3 regions of the Micromonospora sp. A200 genome follow, and region 3 is predicted to be linked to each of the others. Evidence: riboswitches for the same ligand, from Rfam matches in the RefSeq annotation. Region 3 holds a riboswitch; each other region holds the start of a gene.
The links. Region 3 has a riboswitch for cyclic di-AMP ahead of M2302_RS11960 (hypothetical protein). Riboswitches for the same ligand answer to the same signal wherever they lie in the genome.
Positions count from the first base shown of each region.

Region 1: linked by a shared signal. The riboswitch ahead of M2302_RS18760 (hypothetical protein) and the one ahead of M2302_RS11960 (hypothetical protein) in region 3 are both predicted to bind cyclic di-AMP.
Region 2: linked by a shared signal. The riboswitch ahead of M2302_RS05000 (transglycosylase family protein) and the one ahead of M2302_RS11960 (hypothetical protein) in region 3 are both predicted to bind cyclic di-AMP.

Region 1 covers NZ_JARXXY010000018.1:49,296-54,906, reverse strand. The annotation lists gene M2302_RS18770 (heavy metal translocating P-type ATPase) at 1-1,368, opposite strand, end outside; gene M2302_RS18765 (YibE/F family protein) at 1,687-3,027, shown strand; cyclic di-AMP (ydaO/yuaA leader) riboswitch at 3,194-3,324, shown strand; gene M2302_RS18760 (hypothetical protein) at 3,329-4,348, shown strand; gene M2302_RS18755 (carbonic anhydrase) at 4,413-5,066, opposite strand; gene M2302_RS18750 (helix-turn-helix domain-containing protein) at 5,300-5,611, shown strand, end outside.
Region 2 covers NZ_JARXXY010000003.1:280,566-286,176, forward strand. The annotation lists gene M2302_RS04990 (peptidoglycan-binding protein) at 1-856, opposite strand, end outside; gene M2302_RS04995 (hypothetical protein) at 858-983, opposite strand; cyclic di-AMP (ydaO/yuaA leader) riboswitch at 1,416-1,590, shown strand; gene M2302_RS05000 (transglycosylase family protein) at 1,589-2,263, shown strand; gene nhaA (Na+/H+ antiporter NhaA) at 2,575-3,903, shown strand; gene M2302_RS05010 (cation:proton antiporter) at 4,035-5,381, shown strand; gene M2302_RS05015 (ArsB/NhaD family transporter) at 5,363-5,611, opposite strand, start outside.
Region 3 covers NZ_JARXXY010000010.1:37,669-43,279, forward strand. The annotation lists gene M2302_RS11950 (AAA family ATPase) at 48-2,165, shown strand; gene M2302_RS11955 (cation diffusion facilitator family transporter) at 2,322-3,236, shown strand; cyclic di-AMP (ydaO/yuaA leader) riboswitch at 3,378-3,509, shown strand; gene M2302_RS11960 (hypothetical protein) at 3,514-4,569, shown strand; gene M2302_RS11965 (hypothetical protein) at 4,687-5,193, shown strand; gene M2302_RS11970 (SRPBCC family protein) at 5,207-5,611, opposite strand, start outside.

The sequences.
Region 1 (5,611 bases), on a different contig from region 3:
ACCGGGCAGCTCCAGCCCCTGCTCGCGCAGGAGCGCGGGGCCGCCGACCGCGTACGGCGTACCGTCGATGTCGGCCCGGACGCCGCGCCCCGGCAGCGAGCGGAAGCCGGCGGCCGGGGCCGGGCCGCCGTGCTCGGCGGCGGCCGCGACGATCGCCCGGGCCAGCGGGTGTTCGCTGTCCGCCTCGACCCCGGCCGCGAGCCGCAGCACCTCGTCCTCGCCGGTCCCCGGCGCGGCGGCCACCCCGACCACGGCGTGCTCGCCCCTGGTGAGGGTGCCGGTCTTGTCGAAGAGCACCACGTCGACGGTGCGCATCCGTTCCAGTGCGAGCCGGTCGCGGACCAGCACGCCGGAGCGGGCGGCCAACGCGGTGGAGAGCGCGATCACCAGCGGGATGGCCAGGCCGAGCGCGTGCGGGCAGGCGATCACCAGCACCGTGACGGTCCGGACCACCGCCTGGTCCCGCTCGCCCAGCGCGGTCCACCCCACGACGGTCAGCACGGCGGTACCCGTGGCGACGTAGAAGAGCCAGGCGGCGAAGCGGTCCGCCAGCGCCTGCGCCCGCCCGCCGGACTGCTGCGCCTGCGCCACGAGGCGCTGGATGCCGGCGAGGGTGGTCTGGTCGCCGATGGCCTCCACCCGGACCCGGATCGCCGAGTCGGTGGCGACGGTGCCGGCCACCACCCGGTCCCCGACCGCCCGGGAGACCGGGCGGGACTCGCCGGTGACCATCGACTCGTCCAGCTCGGCGGCCCCGTCGACGATCCGCCCGTCGGCCGGCACCCGGCCACCGGGGCGGACCAGCACCACGTCGGCCACCCGCAGGTCGCTCACCGGCACCCGTTCGGTGCCGCCCTGCGGCCCGACCCGCTCGGCGTCGTCGGGGAGCAGCGCGGCCAGCGCCGCGAGGGCGCCCCGCGCCTGCCCGACGGCCTTCATCTCCTGCCAGTGCCCGAGCAGCATGATGGTGACCAGGGCGGCCAGCTCCCACCAGAAGTCCAGCTCGAAGGCGCCGAGGCTGGTGGCGAGCGAGGCGGCGTACGCGACGCTGATCGCCATCCCGATCAGCAGCATCATGCCCGGGGCCCGGTCGCGCACCTCGCGCACCGCGCCGAGGAGGAACGGCCAGCCGCCCCACCAGAAGACCACCGAGCCGAGCACCGGCCCGACCAGGGACCGGCCGGGCAACTCCAGCGAGTAACCGAACCACTCCATCACCATGTGGCTGGTGGCGACCACGGGCAGGGTCAGCGCCAGGCAGAGCCAGAAGCGGCGGCGGAACATCTCCGGGTCGTGGCCGGCGTGCCGGTCGTGCCCCCGGTGTCGGTCCGACCCCGGGGGCCGGGCCGGGCCGGCGTGCTGGTCCATGCCCCCACGATGCCCGGTGGGCGCGCTGCCGATGTCGCGAACCGGGCGGACCCGCACCGAACCTGGCTACGATTCACCGGCCATGACTCGCCATCCGCCGCAGCTGCCGCCGGCCCGCGTACCGCGCCGGGCTCGGCCGCCGTGGGCGACCGCCCGGGCGGGTCGCCACGCCGGGCGACCGAGCCGTCCGGTCACGCTGGGTGACCCCGCCGGCACCCAGGGCCCACCCCCGGGTACGCGGCCCGCCACGCGCGTCCCGCCGGTGAACCGAACGGCCGGCTGACACGTACCCCGCCCTGGATCGTTGGGAGACTCGCAATGGGCGCCGACCACACCCGTCCCGCTCCGTCCGCCCCACCGGGGGTGCGGCGGATCCTCGTCGCGACGGTGGTCCCGCTGTTCGTCGTCACGGTGATCGCCGCCCTGGTGCTGTGGCCGCGCGACTCGCGGCAGGCCGACGGCAGCGCCGAGCCGGCACGCCACCACGGCACGGTGACCCGGGTGGTGACCGAACCCTGCCCGCCGACCCCGGAGGCGCCGCCCGGCGCGGCCGAGGGACCGTGCGGGACCGTGACGGTCCGGGTCGAGCAGGGCCCGGACAGCGGCCAGCAGGTGGAGACTCCGGTGCCCGCCGGCCCGGGCGCGCCCACCGTCGCGGTCGGCGACGAGGTGGTGCTGGTCCAGCTCACCGACCCGGCCGACCCCACCGCCACCAGCTACCAGATCGCCGAACACCAGCGGGGCAAGCCCCTGGTGTGGCTGGTGGCGCTCTTCGCGGCGGCGATCGTGGCGTTCGGCCGGCTGCGCGGGCTGGCCGCATTGGCCGGGCTGGGCGCCAGCTTCGCCATCCTGCTGACCTTCGTCGTACCCGGCATCGCGGCGGGCGGCTCGCCGCTGCTGATCGCGATCACCGGCTCGGCGCTGATCATGTTCGTGGTGCTGTACCTGACCCACGGCATCACCGCGCAGACCTCGGTGGCGGTCCTCGGCACCCTCGGCAGCCTGGTGCTGACCGGACTGCTCGGCAGCCTGGCCACCGCCGCCACCCACCTGACCGGGTTCGGCAGCGAGGAGGCCACCACGCTGTCGCTGTACCAGGGTGACGTCGACCTGCACGGGCTGCTGCTGGCCGGCATCATCATCGGCTCGCTCGGCGTGCTCGACGACGTCACCGTCACCCAGGCCGCCACCGTCACCGAACTGGCGCACGCCAACCCCGGACTGTCCCGGACGCAGCTCTACCGGGCCGCCACCCGGGTCGGCCGGGCGCACATCGCCTCCACGGTGAACACCATCGTGCTCGCGTACGCGGGCGCCTCGCTGCCGCTGCTGCTCCTGCTCACCGCCGACAGCCGTCCGGTGAGCCAGATCCTCACCAGCGAGTTCCTGGCCCAGGAGATCGTCCGCAGCGCGGTGGCGACGCTCGGCCTGATCGCCGCCGTCCCACTGACCACCGCGCTGGCCGCGCTGGTCGCCACCGCCGGTCGTGGCCCGGCCGACGATCCGGCCCGGGACACCGGGCCGGCACCCACTCCCCGCCCCTCCGCCGACCGGGACGCGGCGCTCGAGGCGCTGAGCGCGTCGCGTCCCGGCGGACCGTCCACCCCGGCCCCCGCACGGTGGCCCGACCCGGAAAGGAGCACGGACACCGCATGGTGAGACTCCGCTGCGTGACCGACGCGGACGCGGAACCTGACGAACGCGTCACTCGTCACGCTTCGCTACGACGAAATAACGCTTTTAGTCGGGTTCTGGACGTAGATCCCCGGTACGACTCTCGGGTAACCTCGCTGCCGGTCACCGCCGAAGGCGCGCAGCGGCGCCTGCGGTGCCGCCGCCCAATCGCCGCGAGGCGAGCCGGGGAACCAGGTACATGGGGTGAATCCGCGCGAGCGGTAGGGGCCACTTCCGTCCCGAACCCGTCAGCTAACCCGGTCGGCGGTCGACGGAAGGGAACACTGTGACGGCACCCCTGCGCCGCTGGTTGACTCCGGTGGTGGCCGTGTTCGCCGCGCTGGCCATCCTCGGCGGGCCGACAGCCGCGATCGCCGCGCCCTCGACCCCCACCCCCTCCGGGCACGAGGAGGACGGCGAGCCCAAGCTGCTCACCGACGTCATCGAGCTGCGCAACCGCGAGTACTCGAAGGCGAAGAGGCAGCTGGAGAAGTCCAAGAAGCGCCAGCAGCAGCTCGCGCTGGAGGTGCAACGCGCGCAGGACGAGCTGGCGGCGTTGCAGCCGACGGTCTCGCAGATCGCGGCGCAGTCGTACCGGACCGGCCGGATCGGCGCGGTGGCGATGCTGCTGGAGAGCGACGCGCCCGACTCGTTCGTCCGGCGCGCCGCCGCCCTGGACGAGCTGAACATGGTCAACGCGCAGAAGCTGGCCAAGGTGACCGCCGCCAAGAACCGCGCGGAGCAGGCCAAGCTGGCGCTGGACGCCGAGGTGCGTGAGCAGCAGAAGCTCACCAACGACATGGCCCGGGAGAGCCGGGAGGCGGAGAAGGCCCTCCAGCTGGTCGGCGGCCGGGGCTTCACCGGCGGCCTGGTCGACGCGACCTCGCCGGTCGCCCGGATCGGCCCCGGCCGGACGGCCGACGGCGGCTGGCGTTCCGAGTCGCGCACCGAGAACGACCCGACCACCTCCGGCACCATCACGCCACGCACCCTGCACGCGTACAAGGAGGTCCGGCGGGTCGGCTTCAACCGGTTCGCGGGCTGCTACCGGCCCGGTGGGCCGTGGGACCACCCGAAGGGCAAGGCCTGCGACTGGTCGTTGCAGCGGAGCGGCTTCGCGCCCTGGCACAACAACGACACCCGGATGTACGGCAACAACCTCGCCGCGTTCCTGATCCGCAACGCCGACCGGCTCGGCATCTACTACGTGATCTGGAACCGGCAGATCTGGTTCCCGGCGACCGGGTGGAAGTCGTACAGCGGACCGTCGAACCACACCGACCACGTGCACATGTCGATGCTGTAGCCCGCGACGCGTACCGAACGAGGGCCGTCCCCGGTGGGGGCGGCCCTCGTCGCGTGCGGGGGTTTCAGCCGGCGACGGCGGTCGCCCGATCGCCGGTCTGGGCCGGCACGACGCTCGGCACCGCAGCCACCGTCCGCACCTCACCGGCGGCCAGCCGGTACGACATGCCGACCACCGCGCACCGCCCCTCGGCGACCGCGGCGGCCAGTACGGCGGAGTTGCCCAGCAGCGCCTCGACGGTGTGCGCGATGTGGATGTCGACGATCCCGTCGACGTCGTCGACGCCCTGCTCCGTGGCCCGTCGGAGGCTGGGCGCCACCGCGTCCACCACCGCCCGCAGGTGCCCGACCGGCGGCGTGCCGGTCCGCGCGGCGTCCCGGGCGGCCTGCACCGCTCCGCAGGAGTCGTGGCCGAGCACCACCACCAACGGGGTGCCCAGGACACTCACCGCGTACTCGACGCTGCCGAGCACCTCGGGGCCGGCGGTGTGCCCGGCGGTACGCACCACGAAGAGGTCACCCAGGCCCCGGTCGAAGATGATCTCGGCGGCGAGGCGGGAGTCGGAGCAGCCGACGATCACCGCGAACGGGTGCTGGCCGTCGGCGACCGCCGCCCGGTGCAGCGAGTCCTGGTTGGGGTGGCGCTGCGCGCCCGTCACGAAGCGCCGGTTGCCGGCGTGCAGCTCGGCGAGCGCCTGCGTCGGATCGGTCAGGGTCATTGCCTCACCTCGGTCTCTCGCGAGATCGGCCTGGTCACACCCGGCCGGCGACGGAGGCGGCCTCGCCGCCCACCGTCACACGCAGCGAAAGATACGTCAAGGTATACGTGATACGGATTTCATACATTACCGGGACGTGGGCAGCGTGTTTCGCCGCCGTGTCCCCGGGCCGCGCCCGGACGGCTCCCGGTGCGCGGAGGCCAGGGCGGAAATGCCAGCCGGCTGGCCATACCATGACGGGCATGGCGACGACTGCGCAGAACGGGAGCACCCGGAACTGGACGTTCCTCACCAACCACGCGCACGTGCTGCTCGCCATCGCCCGCAACCCCACCGCCCGGCTGCGGGACGTCGCCGACGAGGTCGGGGTGACCGAGCGCGCCGCGCAGGCGATCGTCGCCGACCTGGAGGTCGGCGGCTACCTCCACCGCACCCGGGTGGGCCGACGCAACGAGTACACGGTCAACCCGCGCGGCCACTTCCGGCACCCGGCCGAGTCCGACCGCCAGGTGGGTGACCTGCTCGCCCTCTTCACCGGCGAGCGC
Region 2 (5,611 bases), on a different contig from region 3:
CCCAGGTGGCCGGGCCGACCACCCCGTCCACGGTCAGCCCCCGCATGCCCTGGTACCAGCGCACCCCGGCCTCGGTCTTCGCGTCGAAGGCGCCGCTCGCGGGGCCGCACCGCTTCGCGCCGACGAACCGCTGGACGAAGGCCACGTCCCCGCCCTTGCTGCCGCGCCGCAGCGTCCGCGAGCCCGGTCTGCCCCCGGACACCGGTGTCGCCGGTCGCCCGCTGGGCACCGACGGGGCCGGCTTGACGGCCGCGCGCAGGGCAGCCACGGTACGCGGGCCGACCACCCCGTCGGCGTCGAGCTTCCGGGCGGTCTGGAACGACCGTACCCAGGCGGCCACGGCCGGCCCGAACACCCCGTCGGCCGTCAGCCGGGCCCCGAGGCGGTTGGCGACGGCCTGCAACTCCCGGACGTCGCCGCCCCGGCAGCCGGCGCGCAGCACCCGGTCGCCGAGCCGCGCCGTGGTGGCGGTGGCGATGCCCCACGGGTGGCGGCTGTCCTCCAGGCTCCGCTGGTGGCTGACGCTGACGTGCAGGTGCTTGTCGTGCGGGTTCGGCCCGGTGTACCGGGCCGGCCGGAAGCTGCGGGTACGGCTCCAGATCTTCCGGTCGTAGATGACGTACTGGGTGGACGGATGGCTGACGGCCTGCCGGACGACCAGCAGCGGGTCGATCCCGTCGACGTCTACGTCCACCGCGTTGACCGACTGGTCGTCACTGTCCGGATTGTGGTCCGAGCGGCGCGCCTGGTGACTGGCGTCGCCCAACCAGCCGTCGGACTTGCGGTCCCGCTGCGGCCATCGGGTGTCTATCTCCTCGCGCAGCACCCGCAGCGCGGGCGCCAGGTGCACGCCCATCTCACTCCTCCTCTTCCAGCGCGGCGGCCAGGTCGAAGTCGACCTCGTCGCCGGCCAGGCTCTCGGGGTCGTCGTCCTCGTCCAAGGTGGCGACGAGGTAGTCGGTGTCGATGCTGACGGTGTCCATGGAGGTCCTTCCTCTTGCGGATGGTCGGCCGCCGCGAACCGGGGCGGACCGTGCCGGCCAGGGCGCCGGCGCCCGGCATCCGACGCGTCGGCGCCGCGGCCGCGCTCTGCTCCTACCGTGCGAGTCGGCGGCCGGGCTGCCCAGACATGAGTCGCCAATCAGCGGCAACGCTGACCGTCCGGCGGCGCGGGCCGCCGATCGAGGCCGCCTGACCAGCGAAGACGGCGAGGCGACGGCACCTGATCCGCCGCTCGGAGCGAGGCTTTCGGCCCAGTCGTGACAGGTTCCCGACCAGCCCTTGTAGAGCACCGCCGACCAGCCCGCAACTCGAAGCAGGGAGCCGTCGCTCAGCCGGGTGAAGAACTTCACAAGAGGTGGGCAATCGCCCGAAACAGTTCCTAACGTCGTTCGTGTTCGCGATCGCGGACACCACGGCCGGTAACGCCTAATCCATGCCGCCGGCCGGCGGGACCTTTTCAGTGGGCATGGAGCGGGGGACCCACACGTTCCTCGGTGCACGTCACCTCGGGGTGAAGCCGCCCACGGGCGGCCGGGCTCCTCGGCCCGAACCCGACAGCTCACCTCGTCGGCGTGGAGGAATCCACATGGCAACTGAATACACCGCCCGTCACCGACGGGTCAGCTCGCGCCGCATCGCCGTCGGCACGCTCGCCGTCGGTGCGGTCACCGGGGTCGCCGCCGTCCTGGCGCCGGCGTCGCCGGCGAGCGCCGCCAGCGTCAACTGGGACGCGATCGCCCAGTGCGAGTCCGGCGGCAACTGGCACATCAACACCGGCAACGGCTACTACGGCGGCCTGCAGTTCTCGCAGAGCACCTGGTCCGGCTACGGCGGCAAGAAGTACGCCTCCCGCGCCGACCTGGCCAGCCGCGGCGAGCAGATCGCGATCGCCGAGAAGGTGCTCGACGGTCAGGGCATCGGTGCCTGGCCGACCTGCGGCAGGAAGGGTGGCTCCACCAAGAGCTACTCCACCACCTCCGAGAAGGCGGAGAAGTCGCAGAAGTCGCAGCGGCGCTCCGGCTCGTCGAAGGCCACCTCCACCGAGCGGTCCTCGCGGGAGCAGCACAGCACCCGCAGCCAGCGGCGCAGCGCGCCGGCCGGGACCGGCGACGTGTACGTGGTGCGGCCGGGTGACACCCTGTCGCAGATCGCCGACGCCCGGGACCTGGCCGGTGGCTGGCAGGCGCTGTACGAGCGCAACAAGCGCGTGGTCGGCGCCGACCCGGGGCTGATCTTCCCCGGTCAGAAGCTCAGCCTCTGACGCGTCACCGCCTCGCACGAGGGACAGACCGTAGCGACGCCCGGCCGGCCCGTTGCCGGCCGGGCGTCGAGGTCTGCCGTGGCGCACCGTCGGCCCGCTCGGCGCGGTGTCGCTCCGGACGCGCCGGGCGGTGCGCTACGGCCGGTCGGTCGCGCCACCGCCGGGTACCGGGAGCGTCCCGCGCCCGGTCGCGAGCACGGCCGACCGCGGAACCCGACGGGCCCGCCGCGGTGCCGGATAGGGTTGACCCCGGTGTGCCGGGAAGTCTGGTCGGCGATGGATGACGCGACCCCTGCCGACGAGGAGTTTCCGTGACCGACGCCACCCGGCGCCGTACCAGCCTGTTCGCCCGCCGCTCGTGGGGCGAGACCAGGCGCATCTCCGCCATCCTGCGCAAGGAGACCGTGGGCGGAGCGCTCCTGCTGGTCGGGGCCCTGCTGGCGCTGGTCTGGTCGAACTCGCCCTGGGCGGACAGCTACCGGTCGCTGCGGGACTTCCAGGTCGGCCCGGCGTCCCTGCACCTCGACCTCAGCCTGGCCACCTGGGCTGCCGACGGCCTGTTGGCGATCTTCTTCTTCGTCGCCGGCCTGGAGCTCAAGCGCGAGTTCGTCGCCGGCGACCTGCGTGATCCGCGTCGCGCCGCGGTGCCGGTCGCGGCGGCCGTCGGTGGGGTGCTCCTGCCCGCCGCCCTCTACTACGTCATCGCCGCCGGCGCGGGCGAGGGCGCGGCCAAGGGCTGGGCCATCCCGACCGCGACCGACATCGCCTTCGCGCTGGCGGTGCTCGCCGTGGTGGGCCGCCTCCTGCCGTCCGCGCTGCGGACCTTCCTGCTCACCCTGGCCGTCGTCGACGACCTGCTGGCGATCGTCATCATCGCGGTCTTCTACACCAGCGACCTGTCGGTCGCGCCGCTGCTGGGCGCCCTGGTGCCGCTGGCGCTGTTCGGGTTGCTGGTGCAACGCCGCGTCCGGTCCTGGTGGCTGCTGCTGCCGCTGGCCGCGGTGACCTGGACGCTGATGCACGAGTCGGGCGTGCACGCCACCGTGGCGGGGGTCCTGTTGGCGTTCACGGTTCCGGTGATCCGTAGCGAGGCCGCCGGTGGGCCGGACGCGGGACCGGGTCTGGCCGAGCACTTCGAGCACCGGTTCCGCCCGATCTCCGCCGGGGTGGCGGTGCCGGTCTTCGCGTTCCTGTCCGCCGGTGTCACCATCGGTGGTGTCGCCGGCCTGGCGTCCGCCCTGACCGACCGGGTGGCGGTCGGCATCGTGGTCGGCCTGCTCGTCGGCAAGCCGGTCGGCATCATGGCCGCCACCTGGCTGGTCTCCCGGTTCACCCGCGCCGACCTGGACGAGGGCCTCAACTGGCTCGACGTGCTCGGCCTGGCGCTGCTCGGCGGGATCGGCTTCACCGTGTCGCTGCTCATCGGCGAGCTGGCCTTCGGCCTGGGCAGCGAACGCGACGGCCACGTGAAGGTCGCCGTACTCGCCGGGTCCCTGCTCGCGGCGCTGCTCGCGACGGTCATCCTCCGCGCCCGCACCCGCCTGTACCGGCGGGTGCACGAGCTGGAGACCGTCGACCGTGACCGGGACGGCATTCCGGACGTCTACGAGCGGCAGACCGACGGCGCCGCTGGTCGCTGAGCTCACCGTACGAAACCGCTGCCGTCGGTCACCGGGTGGCCGGCGGTGCGGGTCCACCCGCTGGCGTCCGGTGGTTATGATCACCGGGATCCGTGGAGCGCCGGGAAGTCTGGTCGGCACCTCGACCAACCATGTCTCGCGGAGGTCCACCCGTGCTGCTGCTCTCCTTCGCCGCCGTCCTGCTGGCCGCCGTGCTCGTGTCGGCGCTGGCCCACCGCACCATCCTCTCCACGGCGGCGCTGTTCCTGGTCGCCGGGTTCGTTCTCGGCGAGGACACCACCGGGGTGCTGCACCTGCGGGCCGACTCGCCGATCGTGGCGCAGTTGGCCGAACTCGCGCTGTTCGCGGTGCTGTTCACCGACGGGATGCGGGTCGGCTGGGCCGACCTGCGCTCGGCGTGGCGGCTGCCGGGACGTGCGTTGGGCTGGGGCCTGCCGCTGACCCTGCTGGTCACCGCGGTGCTCGCCCACTTCGTGGCCGGGTTGGACTGGCCGGAGGCACTGCTGGTCGGGGCGGTCCTCGCCCCGACCGACCCGGTCTTCGCCGCCGCGCTGGTGGGCAACGACAAGGTTCCGGCCCGGCTGCGGCACCTGCTCAACGTCGAGTCCGGGGTCAACGACGGCCTGGCGCTGCCGTTCGTGGTGGTGCTGCTCGCCGTGGCCGCCGGCTCCGACGACCTGCACCTGAAGGACCTGGGCATCGAGCTGGCGGTCGGCCTGCTGATCGGCGTGCTGGTGCCGCTGGTGGCGATCGCGTTGGAGCGGACCCGCTGGCTCGCCGCCTCGGCCGCGTACGCGCCGTTGAACGGGGTGGCCATCGGTCTGCTGGTGCTGGCGTTGAGCATGGCCACCCACGGCAACCTGTTCCTGGCCGCGTTCGCCGCCGGGATCACCGTCGCGACGTTCGGGCCGCGGGAGCGCGCGGCGTTCGAGCACTTCGGGGAGAACGTCGCCGAGCTGCTGAAGCTGGCCGCGCTGCTGGTGTTCGGGGCGCTGATCTCGGTGCGGTTCCTCGGGGAGATCTCCTGGACCGGCTGGGTGTTCGCCGTCCTGGCGATCGTGGTCGCCCGGCCGGTCGCGTTGTGGATCTCGTTCCTGCGTTCCGGACTCGGCCTGCGCGAGCAGGCCGCCGCGATGTGGTTCGGCCCGAAGGGGTTCGCGTCGGTGGTCTACGGGCTGCTGGTGCTGGAGTCCGGCATCGCTGCCGCGGACGAGGTGTTCCACCTGGTGGCGCTGACCATCGTCATCTCCATCCTCGCGCACTCCTCGACCGATGGGGTGGTCGCCCGGGCCTTCGACGACAGCCGGGAGGTTCCGGCCTGGCACGGGGCCATGCGCCGGGCGCGGCGGTCGGTGACGGCTTCCGGCCGGCGCGACGATCCCGCCGGCGCGCCCCCGCGGGGCGGGCCTGCGGCGGGCCACGGACCGGCCGGGGACCGGCCCGCCGACCCGACCGGAGATCAGGCGAGCGCGAAGTAGCGCAGCCAGAGGTAGGGCACCGCGAGCCCGACGGTGACCGCGGCGACCACCAGCCCGTAGCGGGTGAACTGCCAGAAGGTGATGCGCTGCCCGGCGCGTTCGGCGAGGCCGAGCACGACGACATTGGCCGACGCGCCGACGGCGGTCGCGTTGCCGCCCAGGTCGGCGCCGAGGGCGAGCGCCCACCAGAGGACCCGGGACTGCTCGGTGTCACCCTGGACGTTGACCAG
Region 3 (5,611 bases):
GGCGTGCGCCCGCGCCCGGCCGCCGCCGTCGCACAGGAGCCGTCACGTTGACCGACCAGACCACCCTGGAGCAGGAGATCGCCGCCGAGCAGCGGCATCTCGACCGGGTGTACGCCCGCCTGGCCGAACTGCGCCGCTCGGCGGCGCAGGCCGAGAAGGAGGGCTACCGGCTGGCCCGGGTGGGCAACTTCGGCGCGCTGGTCGAGCGGGACGCGATGGTGTTCCACGCCGCGCAGCGACGGTACGTGCTGGACGCCGAGCACGAGGGGCTGGTCTTCGGCCGGCTCGACCTGCGGACCGGCCAGGTGCTGCACGTGGGGCGGCTCGGCGTGCGGGGCGAGAACGCCGAGACGCTGGTCGTGGACTGGCGCGCCCCGGCCGCCGCCGCGTTCTACCAGGCGACCCCGGCCGAGCCGCTGGGCGTGGTGCGCCGGCGCACCATCCAGTCGTCGGCCGAGAAGGTCACCCGGATCGAGGACGACCTGCTCGACCCGGACTCGGCGCCGGCCGAGATGACGGTGGTCGGTGACGGGGCCCTGCTGGCGACCCTCTCCCGGGCCACCGGCCGGGGGATGCGCGACATCGTGGCGACCATCCAGCGGGAGCAGGACGAGGCGATCCGCTCCCCCGGCTCCGGGGTCACCATCGTCTCCGGCGGCCCGGGCACCGGCAAGACGGCGGTCGCGCTGCACCGGGCCGCGTACCTGCTCTACTCCGACCGCAGCCGGTACGCCGGCGGCGGCATCCTGGTGGTCGGCCCGTCCTCGGTCTTCGTGGAGTACATCGCCTCGGTGCTGCCCTCGCTCGGCGAGGAGACCGCCACGCTGCACTCGCTGGGCTCGCTCTTCCCGGGCATGTCGGCGACCCGGACCGACCCGCCGGAGGTGGCGGCGGTGAAGGGCTCGCTGCGGATGCGGAAGGTGCTGGAGCGGGCGGTGCGCGACGCGGTGCCGGGCGGGCCGGACGAACTGCGCCTGCTCTACCGGGGCGAGCTGCTCCGGCTGGAGCGCCGCGACCTGGACGGCGTCCGGGACCGGGCGCTGTCCCGGGGCGGGCGGCGCAACGAGGTCCGGCGGGTCGCCTTCGACGCGGTCCTCGCGGCGCTGTACGCCCAGGCCCGCCGGCTGGCCGTCACCCGGCTGCCGGAGCAGCGCACCTTCGAGGACGAGATCATCGACCGGCCGGAGTTCCGCGAGTTCCTCAAGGCGTGGTGGCCGCGGCTGCACCCGCGGCACGTGCTGGGTTGGCTGGCCCGGCCGGAGCGGCTGCGCCGCTACGCCGGCGGCATCCTGTCCCGGGCGGAGACCGCGCTGCTGGTCGAGGCGTACCGGGCGCTGGACGCGCAGGGGCTGACGGTGGCCGACATCGCCCTGCTCGACGAGCTGGACGCGCTGCTGGGCAAGCCGGTGCGGCCGGCCCGGGCCAAGCGCGACCCGTACCAGCTGGCCGGTGGCGTCCGCGAGCTGAGCACGTTCGCCGACCGGCAGCGGGCCGCCCGGGCGGCGGCCCGGGAACGTCCGGAGGACTACCGCGACTACGCGCACGTGGTGGTGGACGAGTCGCAGGACGTCTCACCGATGCAGTGGCGGATGATCGGCCGGCGCGGCCGGCTCGCCTCCTGGACGGTGGTGGGCGACCCGGCGCAGACCGCCTGGACGGGTGACCCGCAGGAGCTGGACCGGGCGCGGGACCAGGCGCTCGGCCGGCGCCGGCGGCACCGCTTCGCGCTGACCACGAACTACCGCAACTCGGCGGAGATCTTCGCGGTGGCGGCGGCGGAGATCCGCCGGCTCTACCCCGACCTGGCACTGCCGACGGCGGTCCGCTCCACCGGCGTGGAGCCGGTCGCGCTGACCGTCGCCGCCGACCGGCTGCCGGCGGCGACCGTGCAGGCGGTGGACGCGCTGCTCACCGAGGTGGAGGGCACGGTCGGCGTGATCACGCCGGTGCCGCGCCGCGACGAGGTGGCCGGCTGGCTGGGCGGGCGCGGCGGCTCCCGGCTCCAGGTGGTGACCAGCCTCCAGGCCAAGGGCATGGAGTACGACGGCGTCGTGCTCATCGCCCCGAGCGAGATCCGGGCCGACCCCGGCTCGGGCGTGCGCACCCTCTACGTCGCCCTCTCCCGCGCCACCCAACGCCTCACCACCATCGACCCGACCCCCTGACCCCCGGGGTCAGGCAGGTTCCGAGAAGGAGTGGCTGTACCGGGCGCGGTGGCCACTCGTTCTTTGAAAGTGGGGGATGCGGGCGGGGTTAGTTGCATACATAGCGATGTGAGCATAGATTGGGTTCGGGCCGCCGGGGCGACGGAAGGTGTGGGCGTGGGCGCAGGTCATGACCACCACGGGTCGGTCACGAACGCGGCGCACCGCCACCGGGGGCGACTCTGGGCGGCCTTCGCGCTGCTCGCCACGCTGATGGTGGTCGAGGCCGTCGCCGCGTTCGGCACCGGCTCGCTGGCCCTGCTCTCCGACGCCGGGCACATGTTCACCGACGTGCTCGGCATCGGCATGGCGCTGGCCGCCATCACCGCCACCCGGCACGGCGACCGCGACCCGCAGCGCACCTACGGGCTCTACCGGCTGGAGGTGCTGGCCGCGCTCGCCAACGCCGTCCTGCTCAGCGGGGTGGCGATCTACGTGCTGATCGAGGCGGTCCGCCGGTTCGGCGACCCGCCGGAGGTGCGGACCGGGCCGATGCTGGCCGTGGCGGTGCTCGGCCTACTGGCCAACCTCGTCGCATTCGCGCTGCTGCGCGAGGGGGCGCGGGAGAGCATCAACCTGCGCGGGGCGTACCTGGAGGTGCTCGGCGACCTGCTCGGCTCGCTGGGCGTGATCGGGGCCGCGCTGCTCATCGCCGGCACCGGCTGGTGGTGGGCCGACCCGGCGGTGGCGGTCGCGATCGGCCTGTTCATCCTCCCCCGCACCTGGCGGCTCGGCCGCGCGGCGGTGCGCATCCTGGTCCAGGCCGCTCCGGAGCATCTGCAGGTGACCGCCGTGCACGACCGGCTGACCGCCGTCCCCGGCGTCGCCGAGGTGCACGACCTGCACGTCTGGACGCTCACCTCCGGCATGGAGGTCGCCTCCGCCCACCTCACCATGGTCCCCGGCGCCGAGGTCGGCACGGTGCTGGCCGCCGCCCGCACCGCCCTGCACGAGGACTTCCACATCGAGCACGCCACCCTCCAGATCGAGCCGGGGGCCGCCCCCGGCGCCTGCGGGCAGGTCGAGTGGTGACGAAATCGGGCACCTATTGTCCCATTGTGTCACCTACACCATGGTTCACTCCAGTACCCTGAGTCACGAAACGGGCGGGTGTCACACCCGTACCGGTAGGCTCGGTTCCGGCCTCCGCCAGGCGGCACCCTCCGGTGCCGGCGGTGGCCGCCGCCTAATCGCCTGCCAGGGCGAGCCGGGGAACCATGTTCGTGGGGTGCATCCGCGTCAGCGGTAGGGATCTTCCGTCCCGAACCCGTCAGCTAACCCGGTCGGCGGCTGACGGAAGGACATGTGCATGCACGTACGACGTACCACCGCACGGCTGGCGGCCGCGGTCGTCGCGACGCTCGCCCTCGGGGTGTCGTCCGCGCCGGTCCCGGCGACCGCCGCTCCCCCCGCCACCCGGCTCGCCGCCCCCGGCGACCCCGAGGGCGGCACCCCCGCGCTGCGCGCCCAGCTCGACGCGGCCAGCAAGGGCTGGATCGACGCCAAGGCCGCGCTGGAACGCTCCACCAAGCGGCAGCAGGAGCTCGGCAACCAGCTCAAGACCATCGAGTCGGAGCTGACCGTCCGGCAGGGCAAGGTCGGCGAGATCGCCGGCGTGGCGTACCGGACCGGGCGGCTCGGGCCGGTGTCGGCGCTGCTGAACAGCTCCAGCCCCGAAGGCTTCCTGGACCGGGCGGCGGCGCTGGAGACGGTCGCCTCCAACGAGGACCGGGAGCTGCGCAACCTGATCCAGACCCGCGACGACGCCACCCGCACCCGGGCCGCGCTCGACAAGGAGATCGTCGAGGAGCGCAAGCAGGTCGCGGTGATGGCCAAGCGCAAGCAGCAGGCCGAGCGGGCCCTGGCGGTGGCCGCCGCCGACAAGCCCGCCGCCAGCGCCGGCGGCGGCTCCACCGCGGGTACCTCCACCGCCAACGCCAAGGCGGCGCCGCGCAACCCCGACGGGTCCTGGCCCTCGGAGTCGTGCAGCGTCAACGACCCGACCCCGGCCAACGGCTGCATCACCCCGCGCATGCTCAACGCGCTCAAGCAGAGCCAGGCGGCCGGCTTCACCCGGTACGTCTCCTGCTACCGGCCCAGCGGGTCGGGCGAGCACCCCAAGGGCCGGGCCTGCGACTTCGCGGCGCAGAAGAGCGGCTTCGGCGGGGACGCGACCGGCGGCGACCGGACGTACGGCAACAACCTGGCCGCGTACCACGTCCGCAACGCCGACCGACTCGGGGTGCTGTACGTGATCTGGTACCGGCAGATCTGGCTGCCCAGCAGCGGGTGGAAGTCGTACAGCGGGGCCGGCGGGGACCCGTCCAGCGACCACACCAACCACGTGCACCTGTCGGTCTACTGACCGAGCCGCGACGGGGCCCGTCCGAGGCGGACGGGCCCCGCCGTACGCGCACCGACGTACCCGGGATGTCGCCGACCGGCCCACGACGCAGCGCGACGGCCCGGCGAGCATCGAGGCATGACCCGACTCTCCCCCGACGGCCGCAAGACCCTGCTCACCCTGCACCTGGTGACCGCGCTGGGCTGGCTCGGCGCGGACCTCGTGCTACTCACCCTCGGCATCGCCGGGCTGCGCGGAGCCGACCCGGGCGTGGTCTATCCGGCGGCGGCGCTGGTGGCGACCTGGCTCTTCGCGCCGCTGAGCGTGCTGGTCTGGGTGATCGGCGTGACCAGCGCGCTGCTGACCCCCTGGGGGCTGCTGCGCTGGCGCTGGGTGGTGGTCAAGCTGGTGCTCACCACGGTGATGATCGGCCTGATGCTGTTCGCGCTGACGCCGAACCTGCGCGCCGCCGCCGGACCGGACGCCACCGCACACCAGCGCATCGACGTGGTGGTCGCCCCGGCGGTCTCCACCGGCCTGCTGGTCACCATGACCGTGATCTCCACCTGGAAGCCGTGGGGCCGCAACCGCCGGGCCGTCCCGCCGCCCCGCCGGACGGCGGCGACCCCCGCCGGCCGCCGCTGAGTGGACGGGGGCGTCAGTTCGGGACCGGGCCGCCGTCGGCCTCCCGGTCCAGCACCGCGCCGAGCCGGCTGGCCAGGCCCAGGTGCGCGGCGCGGGCCTGCCGGAACGCGTACCCGAACAGCGGCGCCGGCGCGGAGAGGGTGATCTCCACGTCGATCCGCAGCACGTCGCCCTCCTCCTGGAGCCGGGTGTGGTTGCGCACGGTCGTGCCGGGCTGCTGCCGGGCCACCGTGACGATCTCGTCATCGGTGACCACCAGGACGTCGGCCTGGTAGGTGACCGGGAACCGCAGCGGACCCAGCTCCAGCCGGTCGGTGATGGCGTAGCTGGCCCGCGCGCCCGGACGGGTCCGCAGCCGGCGCACCCGGACGATCAGCGGATGCAGCTCCCCCTGCCGGGCCGGATCGCTCAACAGCGC